Regions from separate parts of the Parafrankia irregularis genome, predicted to be linked through region 2. Evidence: predicted binding sites of a transcription regulator. Region 2 holds the regulator's gene; the other holds the start of a gene.

Region 1 (7,185 bases), on a different contig from region 2:
CGCCCTTCCGGTCCAGCCACTGGCGAGCGCCCGGGTCCTCGAGGAGTACCTGGCCCGCAAGGCCGCCGGCACCCGCGCCTGGCTCGGTGGCGACGGCATCGTCGACGAGCTCGGGGACGGCAGCGCGGTGCTGCGGCCCGCCGTCCACGAGCTGGACTCGCCGACCGCCGCGCAGGCGGGGATCGAGCTGTCGTTCCCCTGCGTCTGGATCGCTCCCTGGACCCCCGACGCCGGCATCACCCCGCTGCGGGACTCGCTGGTGCTCACCGTCATGACCCGGGACGGCCGGCTGATCGACCAACTGCTGAACGAGCCGACCATCCGGAACGTCTACCTGGGCGACCAACCCACCGTCTGGATGGCCGCGGGCGTCCCGCACGACGGGTACCTCGCCGACTTCCTGATGGAGAACAAGGCGTTCATCCGAAGCTGATCGAGACCGGAACGAGACCCACGCCACGCTGATCGCCCCGGCGCCGCGGGACGCGATAGAAGGGGAGCTATGGGAGCGAAGTACGACCCGGCGCGGATCCGGCTGGCGAACTACCCGTTCGCCCTCACCATGCAGCCGCGTTTCGGCGACATGGACAGCCTCGGCCACGTGAACAACGTGGCCATTGCGGCGCTGTTCGAGGAGGCCCGCATCGCGATGAATCGGGCCCTGCTCGGCGCGAACCACGGCGGCCTGCCCCACGAGCGGCGTCCTCTCCCGGTGGTCGCGGCCCGAGTGGAGATCGACTACCTGGGAGAGGTCGCCTACCCCGGTACCTACGAGGTCGGGGTCGGGATCGGCCGGCTCGGCAACACCTCGATCCTGCAGGTGTGCGGGCTGTTCGAGGGCGAGACCTGCCTGGCGCTGTGCGACACCGTCATCGTGCACCGGTCGGAGAACGGCCCCGCCCCGGTACCCGAGCGCGTCCGCGGCGTCCTGGCGTCCATGTCCTTCCCCGCCTCCGCCCAGGTGCCGGCCGGTTCTGGCGCCTGACGTATCGATGCGCATCTTTATCGACAGGTGCATCAGAAACCGCTGGCGGTGATTCCATCGCGACGGAAATTCATCCTGCCCATATACTGAGGCCAGCGCATCGTAGTAACCTGTGACGAGCGGGCAGACCGTTGAGCCGAAGCTCTGCACACCGACCACGCTGACGCCGTTCATAAACGACCTCGTAATCCCGTAGTTGACGTCCTGTCGCCGACCGGCCGCCTCGGCCGGGGCTCGATTACTCACCTCAGCCGGTCGTTTTCACCCGACATGCCGTGGTCGATGGTGGTGCTCTCCCCGTCGAGATACGAATGCGGACGGACTTCGTACCGGCGACCGGTCGGACTCGTCCACCGGAACACCCCGGGCCGGGGCTGGGTCACCCGCCACCGACCGTGATGACGCACCCGATGATGCCGCCGGCACAAAGGCCCCAGATTCTCCACCAGCGTCTTCCCACCCCCGGCGTACGGCTTTGTGTGGTCCAGATCGCAACGCCACGCCCGACGGGAACACCGCGGGAACATGCAACACGGATTCCGCGCCCGCACATACCGTTTCTGCGCCGGACTCGGATACCGCCGCTCCCCCAGCTCCACCAGATGACCCTGCGGGTCGGTCAACATCCGCCGCCACGTCGACGTCGGCCGCAACGCGATCTCCCGCGCCACCGTCGCCGGGATCGGCCCGTATCCAGCGAGTTCGCCAGGCTCACCGTCCAACCCGAGCAACGTCCCGATCGGAACGATCACCTGCACGTCCGCACCTGTCACACCCGCTGGACCGGGCTGCCCACACCGGCCCAGGATCAGATCCATCAACGTGTCCGCACGGACCTCATCCCGACTCCGACCATCCCCCTCGTCCCTGTCCGCGATCGTGGCGTCGGTGATCTGCTCGATCCGCCCCTGACACGCCAACGCCGCCTCTGCGGGCAGCAACGCCCCCAACACCGCCATCCCATCCTCCTCCGGCTCCACCCACACCCGCCGTTCCCGACGCCGCTCCTCCCTTCGCCGCGCCGCGCCGTCGGGATCAACCCTGATCACCCCCCGGCGGCACGCCGCCGTGAACCCAGCCCGATGCGCCCGCGGCCCCTTCCCCAACACAAGGTCAGCCACCCGGCCCGCCAGCCCCACCTCCAACGGGGCGGTCGCGTGCTCCAACGATTTCAGCCGGGGCAGGTCCAACACCCCCGCAGCCAACGCCTCCACCCCGACAGGGAGACGACGGACGACCTGGTCGGCGAAATGCAGATGCCACTCCGCGGACCCCGTCGAGACCCGCATCACCCCCGCCACCTCACCCGCAACCACCGAATCGAACAGATCCAGCTCGTCGTACCCCTCCGGTGGCCGCGCCGCGGCAAGCTCCGCCTGAACCCGGATCGCCGTCGCCTGCGCCGCGGCGATCCCCGCCACCGCCACCCGTAGCCGCTCCAGCCGCTCGTTCAACCAGCCCTCGAACACCCGATGCGCAACCGGAACCCCCGCCTCCTGCCCGCCATCCAGAGCCGGCGAGGTGGATGAGCTGGTGGAGCTGGTGCGGGGAGTCATGGCACTGCACCTCCGGTCCGAAAACACACCACGAGGTCGAACGGGCGTTCGATCGCAAGGGTGATACTAGGCCGGGAAACAGCCGGCGAGACCGGGCCGGGGAACGGAGGACACAACGAGTTCACCCACCACCCGGACCGCCTTGACAGACAGACACCCAAGCCGGCAACCTCTGATTCTCAGACCAACCAGAAGAACGACTCCGCCCCGAGTAGTCCGTCCACATACCCCTGCAGCCGATATAATCGCGGCGCGATTCCCCGCCTCACATCGATGCGTTCAAAAGGAAAATCTGGAGCACAGTCCGAGCGAGACCACAGGTCCTCCGCCCGGGTTTCAACGTCCGTCCGTATCCCAATCCCGCGGCCAGCCGTAGCGCACGGCGGCATCGGCCTGGGTGCCTTCGACGAAGTCGTTCTCCCGGCGGATCACCAGGTCGTCCCCCACCACGTGGAACGACACCGCCACGCACGTGCGCGCGTTCTCCGGCGCATTCCCCAACCGGATGGTGAGCTGCTCTCCGGTCCGTGCGGAGACGACCACCGACGGCCGTAGCAGCCCCCACTCTGGCGCACGGTGCAGGCCGTAGGCATAGACGAAGAACCGCTTGAAGGTCGCGAGCGTGCCGAGATCGGCGAAGATCGTCTGCTCGTCGCGCTCGTCGCCCCCGACGAGCCGCAGAACCTGGCGGCCAGCACGCCCGGTACCGGTCGCAGTGCCGGCGCCGTACTGCTGGATCACCCCGGTCTCACCGTCCAACGCCTGCCAGAAGCACCCGAAATGGATGTTGCTCGGACGGGGCAGGCCTGTCCGAGTCGTCAGGGGTGTCCAGTGCAGCGACACGGTCATGGCGCCGCTGATGCCCCGTTGCTCACCGGTCCAGATGGTGGCGGGATGTTCCGCATCCAGCGTGCTTACGCGCTCGTGGCGCTGGCGGTAGCGGGATGACCGCTCGCTCACCTCGATGGTCGCGGGCCTGGGGCCCACGTCCGTCTGGCTGAGGTCGAGCGGCGACGGCGTGGACTCCCGTGGTGACGACGGGTGCGCGCCGGCTGGGACGTCGTGGCGCGGCCTGGCCGCAGGACCCTGGTACCGCGCGGCGGGTGCCTGTGCCGCACCCGGTGGACGGAGCGTGACCGGCTGCGCAGGCGGGGATGCGGGCAGCGTCCGTGCAGGCGGAGGCGAAGCGGGAGGCACAGGCGGCTGCGCAGACGGCGATGCAGGCATCACTCGCGCAGGCGGAGGCGGCACAGGCGTCGCCCGCGCGGACGGCGGCCGCGCGGGTGCGGACGACGGCGGTGCAGGCGCAGACCCAGGCGGAGGCGGTGTGGGTCTGGCCGGCCGCGGTGGCACGGAGGGCCGCGGGGGCACGGGCGACGGCGCGGGGGCTGGGGCCGCCCGCGGACGTCTCGCCGCCTCCAAGTGATCAGCGACCTTCCGTCGGCTGTGGGATCGGGAGAGCCGGCTCATGAACGAGGCCACCTCCCCCGGCCTGGCCACCGGCAGTTCACCCGGCAAACCAGCGCCACCCGCGGTGCCTACGCCACTCGGCGAGCCGGCATCTCTCGGGGAGCCGGTCAGGCCCGCCATCCCGTCCGTGTAGCCCTCTCCGACCGCCCGGAACTTCCAGCCGGTCGGATGCCGGTACAACTCGCCGAAGACGAGCGCGGTCTCGTAGCCGGTCTCGACCGTGAAGGTGTAGCTGACGATCTCGATGCCGGTGGTGTCGTCGTAGAGCCGGATCGAGCCGCGCGGCACCGAACGGAAGCTCCGACCGGACCCGACGGCGGCATAGATCGCGGCCGCGAACTGGAGCCTGGTGACCGTTCGCGGCACGGCGGCAAGGGTGACGACGACCTCCTCGCTACCTCCGCCGGAGGGCTGCCTCGGCGGGGGCGACACCCCGATCGACTCCGTGGGATTCGGCACCTGGCTGGTGAGAAGCAGCAGCGGTGTGGGCTCCGCGTCATCCACCAGGACGAGAACGCCGTCGACCTCGAGCCCCGCGCGAGGCCCGCCGCCAGCCTGAGCACCGCCACCGGCCTGAGCACCGCCACCAACCCGAGCACCGCCACCAACCCGAGCATCGCCGCCGGCCTGAGCATCGCTCCCGACACCAGCCCCGGTTCCTCCCCTGGTCCCAGCCCGGGCCCCGGGTTCGGGTGCGGCACCGTTCCAGGAGGTCACGACACGGACACGCTCGATCCCGGGTGCCTCCTTCGCCAGCAGCACGTTGCCGCCGCGGGGCAGGGTCGCCGTCAAGAGTCCAGATCCGATCGGCGGAACTTCGCCTCCAGGAACCGGGCCTGGATCGCCAGTTTCGCGGCGTCCCCGGAGTAGACGGAGTCCTGGAGCTCGATGGCGCCCTCGTCGAGGAGCTGCAGCTGGCGCACCAGGTCCTCGGCGGGGGTCGTCCCGGTGATGCCCGGGCGGTCGGTGTACTGCGATGGCAGCGCCAGGAAGTCGTCGAGCGCCCGCGGCAGGTAGTCACGGACGATCATGGTCAGGTAGCGTAGCTCCTCGTCGCTCGCCGACCTGGCCTCGACATACACCAGCAATGGCCGCAGGACGTCGTCGATGTCGCGCACGGTCGGCACCGCGCCGGGCGGGAGCCGCCCCCCGTCGGCGTTCGCTCCGGTGACGATCGCCGCGAGCTCCTTGCGCAGCTCGGCTGCTCGCCCCGCGGGGGACGTCTGCGCGTCCTGTTCGGCGTCTTCTTCGGCGCGCCCGCCACGCCGCCGGAAGATCATGCTTCCGGCCCTGGCCGTGGGCCCGCCGTCACTGGGGCGGGCACCGGTCAGCCCTCGCCGTTGTGGGCCCGCTCCAGGTAGGCCTTCGAACGGCCGACCTGCGTTTCCAGCGCGGCGACGGTGGTCGCGAGGCTGTCGACCGCCTTGACCTTGTAGGTGTCGATCGCGTCCATCGTCGCGAAGACGTTGTCGAACGCCTTCTGCAGCGTCTCGACGTCCACGGTGCTGGATGAGGCCTGTTCCTGGATGCGGCCGGACTGCTGGCGCAGCAGCTCGCTCGTCGACAGGATCATGTTGTTGGTGGTCGCGTTGAGCGCCGTGATCTGGTCGAGGACCAGCTGCTGGTTGGCCAGGGCCTGAGCCACCATCACGGCGGTGCGCAGGGCTGCGACGGTCGTGGACTGCGCCCGGTCGACACCCTTGATCAGTTCGATGTTGTTCTTGCGGACGAGGTCGAGGGCCAGGTAGCCCTGCACGCTCACAGCCAGCTGGGTGACCAGGTCCTGCTGGCGCTGGCGGATGGGGAACAGCGCGTCGGAGGTGAGGGCGTCCGCCGTCGCCGGGTCGGTGATCCTGATCTGGTCGATCCGGGCCGAGACGGCGCTGTCGAGGGCGCGAGCGAGCGTGGCATACTCGGTGATCTTGCCCATCGCGGCCCAGAGTGTGGCCTTCTCGTGCTCGATGGCCGCATTGTCCTTGCGCAGTTCGTCCTGACCCGAGCCAAGCGCGCCGATGATCGCGTCGAGCTGCTTCTGCGCGGACTGGTAGCGCTGGAAGTAGCGGGCGATCTTGTTTCCCATCGGGACCACGCCCAGCAGCTTGCGGGCGCCCTTCAGGTCCGCCTTCCCCGGATCGAGGTCGGTGACCGTCTGGCGCAGCTCGACCAGGGTGCCGGCGACCCGGGCCTGAGCGTCCGCCCCGGCCCGACCGCCCCGGGACCCGCGGCTCGACTGCAGCGCCGCCGCCGGCCGGTCCAGCATCCGGCTGGACACCCGCGCGCTCGCCACGATCTCCCGCTCACCCATCCGGGTGATGTCGTTGATCTTGGACTGGAAGGCGGGGCTGCGCGGGTCCTGCGCCGCGAGATCGGCCGCGAACGCCGCGGCGCGCTCCCGCAGCGCCACCTTGGTCGCCTCGTCGAGCGGGACCATGCTGTCCACCTGGTCGTCGGCAACGACGGGCACCGGGGCGGGCGGCACCAGCTCCAGCACGCCACCCGTGGCAGCAGCCCCGGCGTAGGCGGCACCGGCCCCCGAAGCCGGTGTGCCACCAAGGTCCAACGAGTCCGACACGGCGTCCCCTCCCCGACATCCGCCGGGCAGTAACCCTGCTCGGCCGGCGTGGCCCACCACAAACCGGATGAAGTGGGCCGCACGAAGTGTCTGCCACCTTCGACCCTACGCGAAATGCCTTGTCGACCAGCGGACTCAGGCGAAGCCCCCGGGCCCCGCCACGACCCGCCCAGGTACCGGTGGAAAGCACGCGGGCGGTGCTCGTCAGCGGTGTTCCTCAGGTGAGACGGTCTCGTCAGGTGAGACGGGTCTCGTCCGCCTTGTCGTAGGGACGGATCTCCGCCAGGCGCCCTTCCCGCAGTTTCGTGGTCCAGGCGGGTTCGGAGAGCACGGCCCGGCCGAGCCCGACCAGGTCGAACTCGCCGCGGGCGAACAGCTCCAGCAGCGGGGCGAGGCTCAGCGACGCGGCCGCGCCCTCATGGTCGCCGCGGAAGGCCGTCGGCACCCCGACCGAACCGATGGCGATGGTCGGGAGGCCGGTCAGGCGTTTCGTCCAGCCCGCGAGGGTGCGCGGTGAGTCGTCGAACGCCGGCAGCCAGTAGCGGCGAGTGGACACGTGCAGGGCACTGACGCCGGCGTCGACGAGCGGGCTCAGCAGCGTG
Region 2 (7,185 bases):
ATCGGTCCGACGTGCTTTGGGATCTGTGGCAGCGCAGGCGACCACGCCGTCGGTGCGCGATGCGGTGACGGCTGTGGTGGCGCAGGCGACCGCCGAATGCAGTGGTTCGTGGCGGTGGTGGAGCGACGTGGCGCGGCGGTCAGGGCGCGATCATGATGCTGTGGTCAGTCGCGGTGGTCGGGCCGCGGTGGTTCAGCGCGGTGCGGTTGCCGGTGCGGTTGTCAGTGATACGCCCGGTGCCGGGAATGCCCCGACTTCCCGGGCCGCCCCACACCCGACCCGGCCTGGCCGAGGCCGCACCCGGCCTGGCTCAGGGTCCGCGGCGGCTCAGGGGCCTGCGGCGGCTCAGGGGCCCGCGGCCGCGCGCAGGCCCGGCGCGGCGGCGAGGTGCGGCCCGCGGGTGAGCCCGGCGGCGCCCAGCTCCGGGCCGGCGGCCCGGGACGACTCCGCCAGCGGGGCGCCTGCGGCCTCGGAGCTCTGCCCCGCGTCGGCACGAAGCGCCGCGATCGCCACCTCGAAGTCGGCGAGTGACTCGAAGGCCAGATAGACGGAGGCGAACCGAAGGTAGGCGACCTCGTCCAGCTCCCGGAGCGGGCCGAGTATCGCCCGGCCGACGTCCTCGGCAGCCACCTCCGCGGAGCCGGAGGAACGCACCGTCTCCTCGACCCGCTCGGCCAGCAGCGCGAGATCGTCCGACCGGACCGGGCGCCCCTGGCAGGCCTTGCGCACGCCCACGATCACCTTGGCCCGGCTGAACGGCTCGGTGGCACCGCTACGCTTGCGCACCCGCAACGAAGCTTCCTCCATCGTCGTGAACCGGCGCCCACACTCCGAGCACGCTCTGCGCCGCCGGATCGCGGCGCCTTCCTCGGCCTCCCTGCTGTCGACGACACGGCTGTCGGAATGGCGGCAGAAGGGACAGCGCACGGCACACTCCTCTCCGCTCCGGGCGGCTTGGCTGCCACACGCGGAGCACGCCCCAGCAGGTGCCCACATGCCACCGGCCGACCACCCTCCGGGGGTGGCCAACTGACAACCTGTGGATATCGATGCACAACCTGTGGATGACTTACGGTGCTGTAACTACAAGATGTTGTGTTCACCGTAGCGCACGCACCCGACAGGTCCGACACCGCCCCTCCCCCTCCGGCGTGTCGCTGCCGCGGGGCCGCCGCCACCTGATCGGCAGCCGATCCCGCCCGGTGGCCGGCCGTCGGGCGGGCCACCGTCAGGGCAGGCAGAGCGGCTGGCCGGGAACGAGATCCGCGGTGGGCAGATCGTTCAGGGACATGAGCCGACGAACAACCGCACGGGTGTCGGCCTCGGGGTCGATCCCGCGCGCCACCTCCCAGAGCGTCTCGCCCTGGCGCACCACGTGGACCTGACAGTCCACCGGGGTGGCCGTGAACGCCTGCGACGCGGTGACCAACGCCAGCGAGAGCACCAGCGCACCGGACAGGCACGCGAGCGCCGCGAACACGAGCCTGCCCCGCCGGGTCAGCCTCAGCGGCGGCTGTCGCCGCGGGCGGCGTCGCGAGCCCGGACGGAGCCGTTGCGCGCCCGGGGGCTGGGCTCGCGAGCTCGGGGACGAGCTGCGCCGCAGACTCAGCCACCGGCGCCGTGGTCTCGTCCGTAGCCTCTGGCCACCGGGCGGCGGCAACGCGTACCCGACGGCGCGGGCACGCCATTCCAGCCCGGGCATCTCGATGACCTGGGCCTCGCCGCAGTCGACCGCCGCCGAGGACGGCTGTGCGCCGCACGGGCCCGCCGCAGGTGAAGGACCACTGCCGAGACAACGAGAAGGGGCCGAGCGATGCGCCGGCCGCCGATCACCACCACGCACGGCCCTGCCCCGCACCGCCTGGCCGCGCACCACGACCCCGCTGACCGCCGCACCACGGCGAGCACGAGGACGCGGACGCGCGCGACCACCATGGCCGCCCCCCGCCGGCGCACCTCCTCCGACGGCCGCGGACCGCCGCGCCGCGCCGACGCGGAACGCCCGACACCTAGGACCGGCTCCCCCGCCGAGCGCCCGGTCGCCATCCGCGATGTCGACATCGCCAGCAGCCACGCCAACGTCGCCAGCGGCCGGCCGAAGGTCACGGTCGGCCGCATCGACATCGACAATGGCGATATCGACAATGGCAACGTCGGTCACGTCGGCATCAGCCAGACCGGCGCGGGAAAGATCAGGGTCGGCCGGATCAGCGTTGGCCAGATCAGGGTCGGCCATGTCAACCTCCCAGGCGCGAGCATCCGCCCGCTCGAACACCTGAGCGATTCTTACACGGCCGCCACGCACACTTCCCCCGACACGCTCGAACAGACGTTTGAGATTCGGCGACCGGCCGACTACCGTCAAGGACGATCAGTTGTGGACGATCGTGCGAGAAGAAGCGAGCACGGAGAATCCACCCGAACCGGTCAGAAGCTACTAATAGGACAAAGTGGTTGATCGACCGGGTGGCCCGCCGGCTGCGGAACCGCCGAGCCACCGGTCGCGGAGAAGCCGGTAGCGGGCGAAGCCCCGCCGCCGGATGCATCGACAGGGAGAGCGGTAGGCGATGACCAGCCAGGCACGGGGTACCCGCCGAGGCGACGCCCGCGGCAATGTCCGGGATCTTCCCGACAGCCCCGCGGACGCCTCAGGCCTCACGCAACGACAGAAGGGGATTCTCGAGGTCATCCGCGCCGCGGTGGAGCAGCGCGGCTATCCGCCGAGCGTCCGCGAGATCGGCGAGGCTGTCGGTCTGACCAGCACCAGCAGCGTCGCGCACCAACTCAAGGTGCTCCAGGAGAAGGGCTTCCTGCGGCGCGACCCGAACCGGCCGCGGGCCATGGAAGTGCTGCCGATCGGCGGCCAGAAGGCGGGCGCCCGGCTGCGCTCCGCCGGCGCCACGCCGGCGGAGGTGGGTGGTGCCGTCGCGGCCGAGGGCGGCACTCCGACCTACGTGCCCCTCATCGGGCGAATCGCGGCCGGTGGGCCGATCCTCGCCGAGCAGGCCGTCGAGGACGTCTACCCGCTCCCGCGGGAGATCGTCGGTGAGGGCACGCTGTTCCTGCTCAAGGTGGTCGGGCAGTCGATGATCAATGCCGCGATCTGCGATGGTGACTACGTCGTCGTCCGCCAGCAGCCGGTCGCCGACAACGGCGAGATCGTCGCGGCCATGATCGACGGCGAGGCGACAGTCAAGCGCTTCCGCCAGCGCGACGGCCGGGTGTGGCTGGCGCCGGAGAACCCCGCGTTCTCCGACATCCCGGCCGAGGACGCGACCATCCTCGGCCGGATCGTCGCCGTGATGCGCCGGGTCTGACCCGAACGCGACCCCAGGGGGCGCTGGCCCCCTGGGGAAGAGCCGGCCACCGAGCCAGCCGCCATGCCGAGCCAGGCGGCCCCTGGCTCGGCTTCCCGCCGGCTCGGTCAGTTCCGAAGGGCTTCAGCGACCCTGAAGGGCTCCAGCTCGGCGGCAAGGCTCACCGGCACCCGGGCCGCCACCGCCGTGCCCGCGCCGGTGTGCTCGACGCTCAGCACCTCGCCGTCGCGGTGGATCCGGGAGACGAGATCACCACGGGTGTAGGGCACCAGCAGTGACATCTCGATCTCCGGGTGCGGTATCCGCTCCGAGAGGGCGTCGACCAGCTCCGCCAGGCCCGTTCCGGACCGAGCCGAGACGAAGATGGCGTCCGGAACCGCCTTGCGCAGCACCGCCAACGTCGTCGGATCGACCGCGTCGACCTTGTTGACGACCACGAGCTCGGGAACCCCGGCCGCGTCGATCTCGGCGAGCACCTCACGGACCGCCGTGATCTGCCCCATCGGGTCCGGTGCCGAACCGTCGACGACGTGCAGGACGAGATCCGCGTCCACGACCTCCTCCAACGTCGACCGGAACGCCTCGACGATCTGGTGCGGCAGATGCCGGACGAAACCGACGGTGTCGGCCAGGGTGAACACCCGCCCGTCGGGCAGGGTCGCCCGCCGCACGGTCGGGTCGAGGGTCGCGAACAGGGCGTCCTCGACGAGCACACCGGCTCCGGTCAGACGGTTGAGCAGCGAGGACTTCCCGGCGTTGGTGTACCCGGCGATCGCGACCGCCGGCACGGCACCCCGCCGCCGCGAGGAGCGCTTCGTCTCCCGGACGGTGGCCATCGCGGCCAGCTCGCGCCGCAGCTTGGCCATCCGTGTGCGCAGCCGCCGCCGATCGGTCTCGATCTTCGTCTCACCAGGGCCGCGGGTACCGATGGGCGCCCGGCCACCACTGCTCGCGGCGGCCCGGGACATCGACTCACCCCAGCCACGCAGCCGCGGGAGCATGTACTGGAGCTGGGCCAGCTCCACCTGGGCCTTGCCCTCCCGGGACGTCGCATGCTGGGCGAAGATGTCCAGAATGAGCGCCGTCCGGTCGATCACCTTGACCTTGACGACCTCTTCGAGCTGGCGCAGCTGCCCAGGGGTCAGCTCGCCGTCGCAGATCACCGTGTCCGCACCGGTCGACGCGACGACGTCCGCGAGCTCTCGGGCCTTGCCGGAACCGACGAAGGTCGCCGTGTCCGGCCGGTCGCGGCGCTGCACGAGCGCGTCCAGCACCATCGAGCCCGCGGTGGTGGCGAGGGCCGCGAGCTCCGTCATCGACGCCTCGGCCTCCAGGAGGCTCCCGGAGGTCCACACCCCGATCAGCACCACCCGCTCCAGTCGGAGCTGGCGGTACTCGACCTCGGTGACGTCCTCGAGCTCGGTGGTGAGACCCGGGATGCGGCGCAGCGCGCCGCGCTCCTCCAGGTCGAAGCCGTCGCCCTGTTCGTCGAAGAAGGAGAACCCCTCGCCGTCACCGAGGAGGACCACGCCCCCGTCGTCGCCGTCGAAGCTCGGGCTCAGGTTCGGGTTCGGGTACCGGGTGGACGCCATGGCGGCGTCAGCGGGAAGACTCATACCATCCGTTCTCAACGCGGCACGGTGACCGTCGAATTCCGCCCGCCCCGTTCGGGAGCGGGCCGGTGCCGCTGTACCCGGGCTCGGTGCCCCGGCGCAGCGGAACCTCCGCAGCCCCAGAGTGACACGCCGGTGCCGCGATCGCGAGCCGTTTACCGGCCCGGCGCCCGGTAGGAACGGCCCTGTCGGTCAGCTCCGGCCGGTCCCGGCGGGAACCAGTGCCTGGGCACCCGCAGCGGCAGTACCGGAGGCGACCTCGGCGGCCTGGCGGATCCATTCGGGACGAAGGACACCATCAGACACAAGAACGGCGGGACCGCGCAGAATGACGGTCGTCTCCCGCCAGTCAACGGTCAGGCGCCCGCCGGGAAGATCGACCAGCACCTCGGACGGCGGCGTACCGCCCACCCGCGCCGCCCACGCGACCGCCACCGCGCAGGCGCCGGTGCCGCAGGAGGCCGTCTCGCCGACGCCGCGTTCGAAGACCCGCATCGCGACGCCATCCGCACTCGGCACGACGACCTCGACGTTCACCCCGTCGGGGAAGGCCTCGGCCGGGAAGACGGGAGCGCCCAGGTCCAGGCGCGCCAGCTCGGACGGCCCCAGGTCGTCGGCGAAGCAGACCGCGTGCGGGTTGCCCATCGAAACACCCACCGCGGCGAACTCGCGGCCGACCACGGTGACCGGCACGGTGCCCGCGGCGAACGCCGGCGGGCCCATGTCCACGCTCACGTCACCGGCCGGCGGCACCTCGACGGAGCGCAGGCCCGCCCGGGTGGCGATCACGAGGCTGCCAGGCATCTCGTAGCCGGCGTCCACCAGATACCGCGCGAAGACCCGGACTCCGTTGCCGCACATCTCGGCGATGGAGCCGTCGGCGTTGCGGTAGTCCATGAACCAGCGGGCAGCGCCCAGGTAGGCCGCCGCCGCGGGCTCCGCGGCGACGAGGACCACCCGCAGCACCCCGTCGGCACCGACCCCTGTTCCGCGGTGGCAGATCGCGCGCACCAGCTGTGTCGACAGGTCGAGATCACCGTCAGCATCCGGAAGGATGACGAAGTCGTTGCCTGTCCCGTGTCCCTTGACGTACCGCACGCGGCGATCGTACGGCGCCGGGCGCCTCATCCGGCCGTGGCCGCCCGAGAGCGGTCACCACGTCCGGAACTGCCGGGACGTCCGTTCTGCGAGTCCTGGCACGCCCTCGCCGGGTCGCGTGGCGGTGCCGCGGGTGGCGGGCCCGCGGGCGTCCGCCGGCCCGCACGACCCGCCGCGCCCGCATGACCGCTTCCCGGGCCCGCCCTGTTCGCAGCGTTGCCGGAGCTGGCCGAGCTGGCTGAGTAGGCGGAGCTGCCAAAGCCTGCCGAGTCGGCGGAGCTGGCCGAGCTCGAAGGATTCGACGGCTCGCCGGTCGGGCGACGGGTGCCGACGCCCTCCCAGGAGTCCGTCCACGGCTTGTACCAACGGTCCGGCCGACCCCGGCCGAGCGCGATCATCCGGGCGTCCTCGACCGGAACGGGCGGGCAGAACAGCGGACCGCAGACCCGGTCGCACTCCGTCCGCCCCACGGCGGCCGCCAGCGCCGCGGTGTCGACGTCCTCGGCGACCACGACCATGCGGCGACGGTGTGCGATCTGGAGCATGGACGCGAAAACCGCCTGACCCTCCAGGTCGCGGATCGTCGCCCGCAGGAAGCGCCCATCGATCCGCACGAGATCCAGCGGCAGCTTGTCGAGCGTCGCCACCGACGCGGACCAGGTACCGAACGAGTCGACGCCGACCGCGACACCCAGCGCACGCAGCCGCCCGAGCAGGTGGGGCAGGCCCGGCGGCGCGAAGGCCAGCGTGTTCTCGGTGAACTGCAGGCCGATCGCCCCAGGTGGCAGCGACCGCCCGAGGACCAGCCGCTCGATCTCGTCGAAGAAGTCCGGCCGGCCGAGCTGGGCGCTGTCGACCCGCACCCACAGCCGGGGCGGGCGGACCCCGGTGCCCGCCGCCATGCGATGCCAGGTGCGCGCCTCGGTGACCGCCATCCGCAGCACCCACTGGTGGACCTGGCCGACCAGCCCCGCTGCCGCCGCGACCGGCATGAAGTCCGCCGGGCCCAGCAGACCCAGCTCGGGATGCGCCCAGCGTGGGTACGCCCGCATGCCGGGCACGGAGCCGCTGCGCAGGTCGACGTCGGGCTGGTAGTGCAGGCGCAGCGTGCCGTCGTCGAACGAGGCGTACAGCGCGGGCACCAGGCCGATGTCGAG

What was found. Region 2 encodes LexA, which represses DNA repair genes until DNA is damaged. Its sites were predicted from a motif close to CGAACNNNNGTTCG; they were not measured.
Positions count from the first base shown of each region.
Region 1: the regulator LexA is predicted to act here: its motif matches at 2,579-2,592, upstream of AWX74_RS02525 (HNH endonuclease signature motif containing protein).

Region 1 is NZ_FAOZ01000002.1:7,064-14,248, reverse strand. Features, by position in the region: gene AWX74_RS02535 (aldehyde dehydrogenase family protein) at 1-433, shown strand, start outside; gene AWX74_RS02530 (acyl-CoA thioesterase) at 503-985, shown strand; gene AWX74_RS02525 (HNH endonuclease signature motif containing protein) at 1,228-2,541, opposite strand; gene AWX74_RS02520 (TerD family protein) at 2,878-4,803, opposite strand; gene AWX74_RS02515 (hypothetical protein) at 4,800-5,291, opposite strand; gene AWX74_RS02510 (toxic anion resistance protein) at 5,339-6,583, opposite strand; gene AWX74_RS02505 (oxidoreductase) at 6,819-7,185, opposite strand, start outside.
Region 2 is NZ_FAOZ01000005.1:320,135-327,319, forward strand. Features, by position in the region: gene nrdR (transcriptional regulator NrdR) at 346-996, opposite strand; gene AWX74_RS10445 (LysM peptidoglycan-binding domain-containing protein) at 1,229-1,480, opposite strand; gene AWX74_RS10450 (hypothetical protein) at 1,814-2,458, shown strand; gene lexA (transcriptional repressor LexA) at 2,568-3,317, shown strand; gene hflX (GTPase HflX) at 3,425-4,933, opposite strand; gene dapF (diaminopimelate epimerase) at 5,123-6,058, opposite strand; gene AWX74_RS10470 (EAL domain-containing protein) at 6,055-7,185, opposite strand, start outside.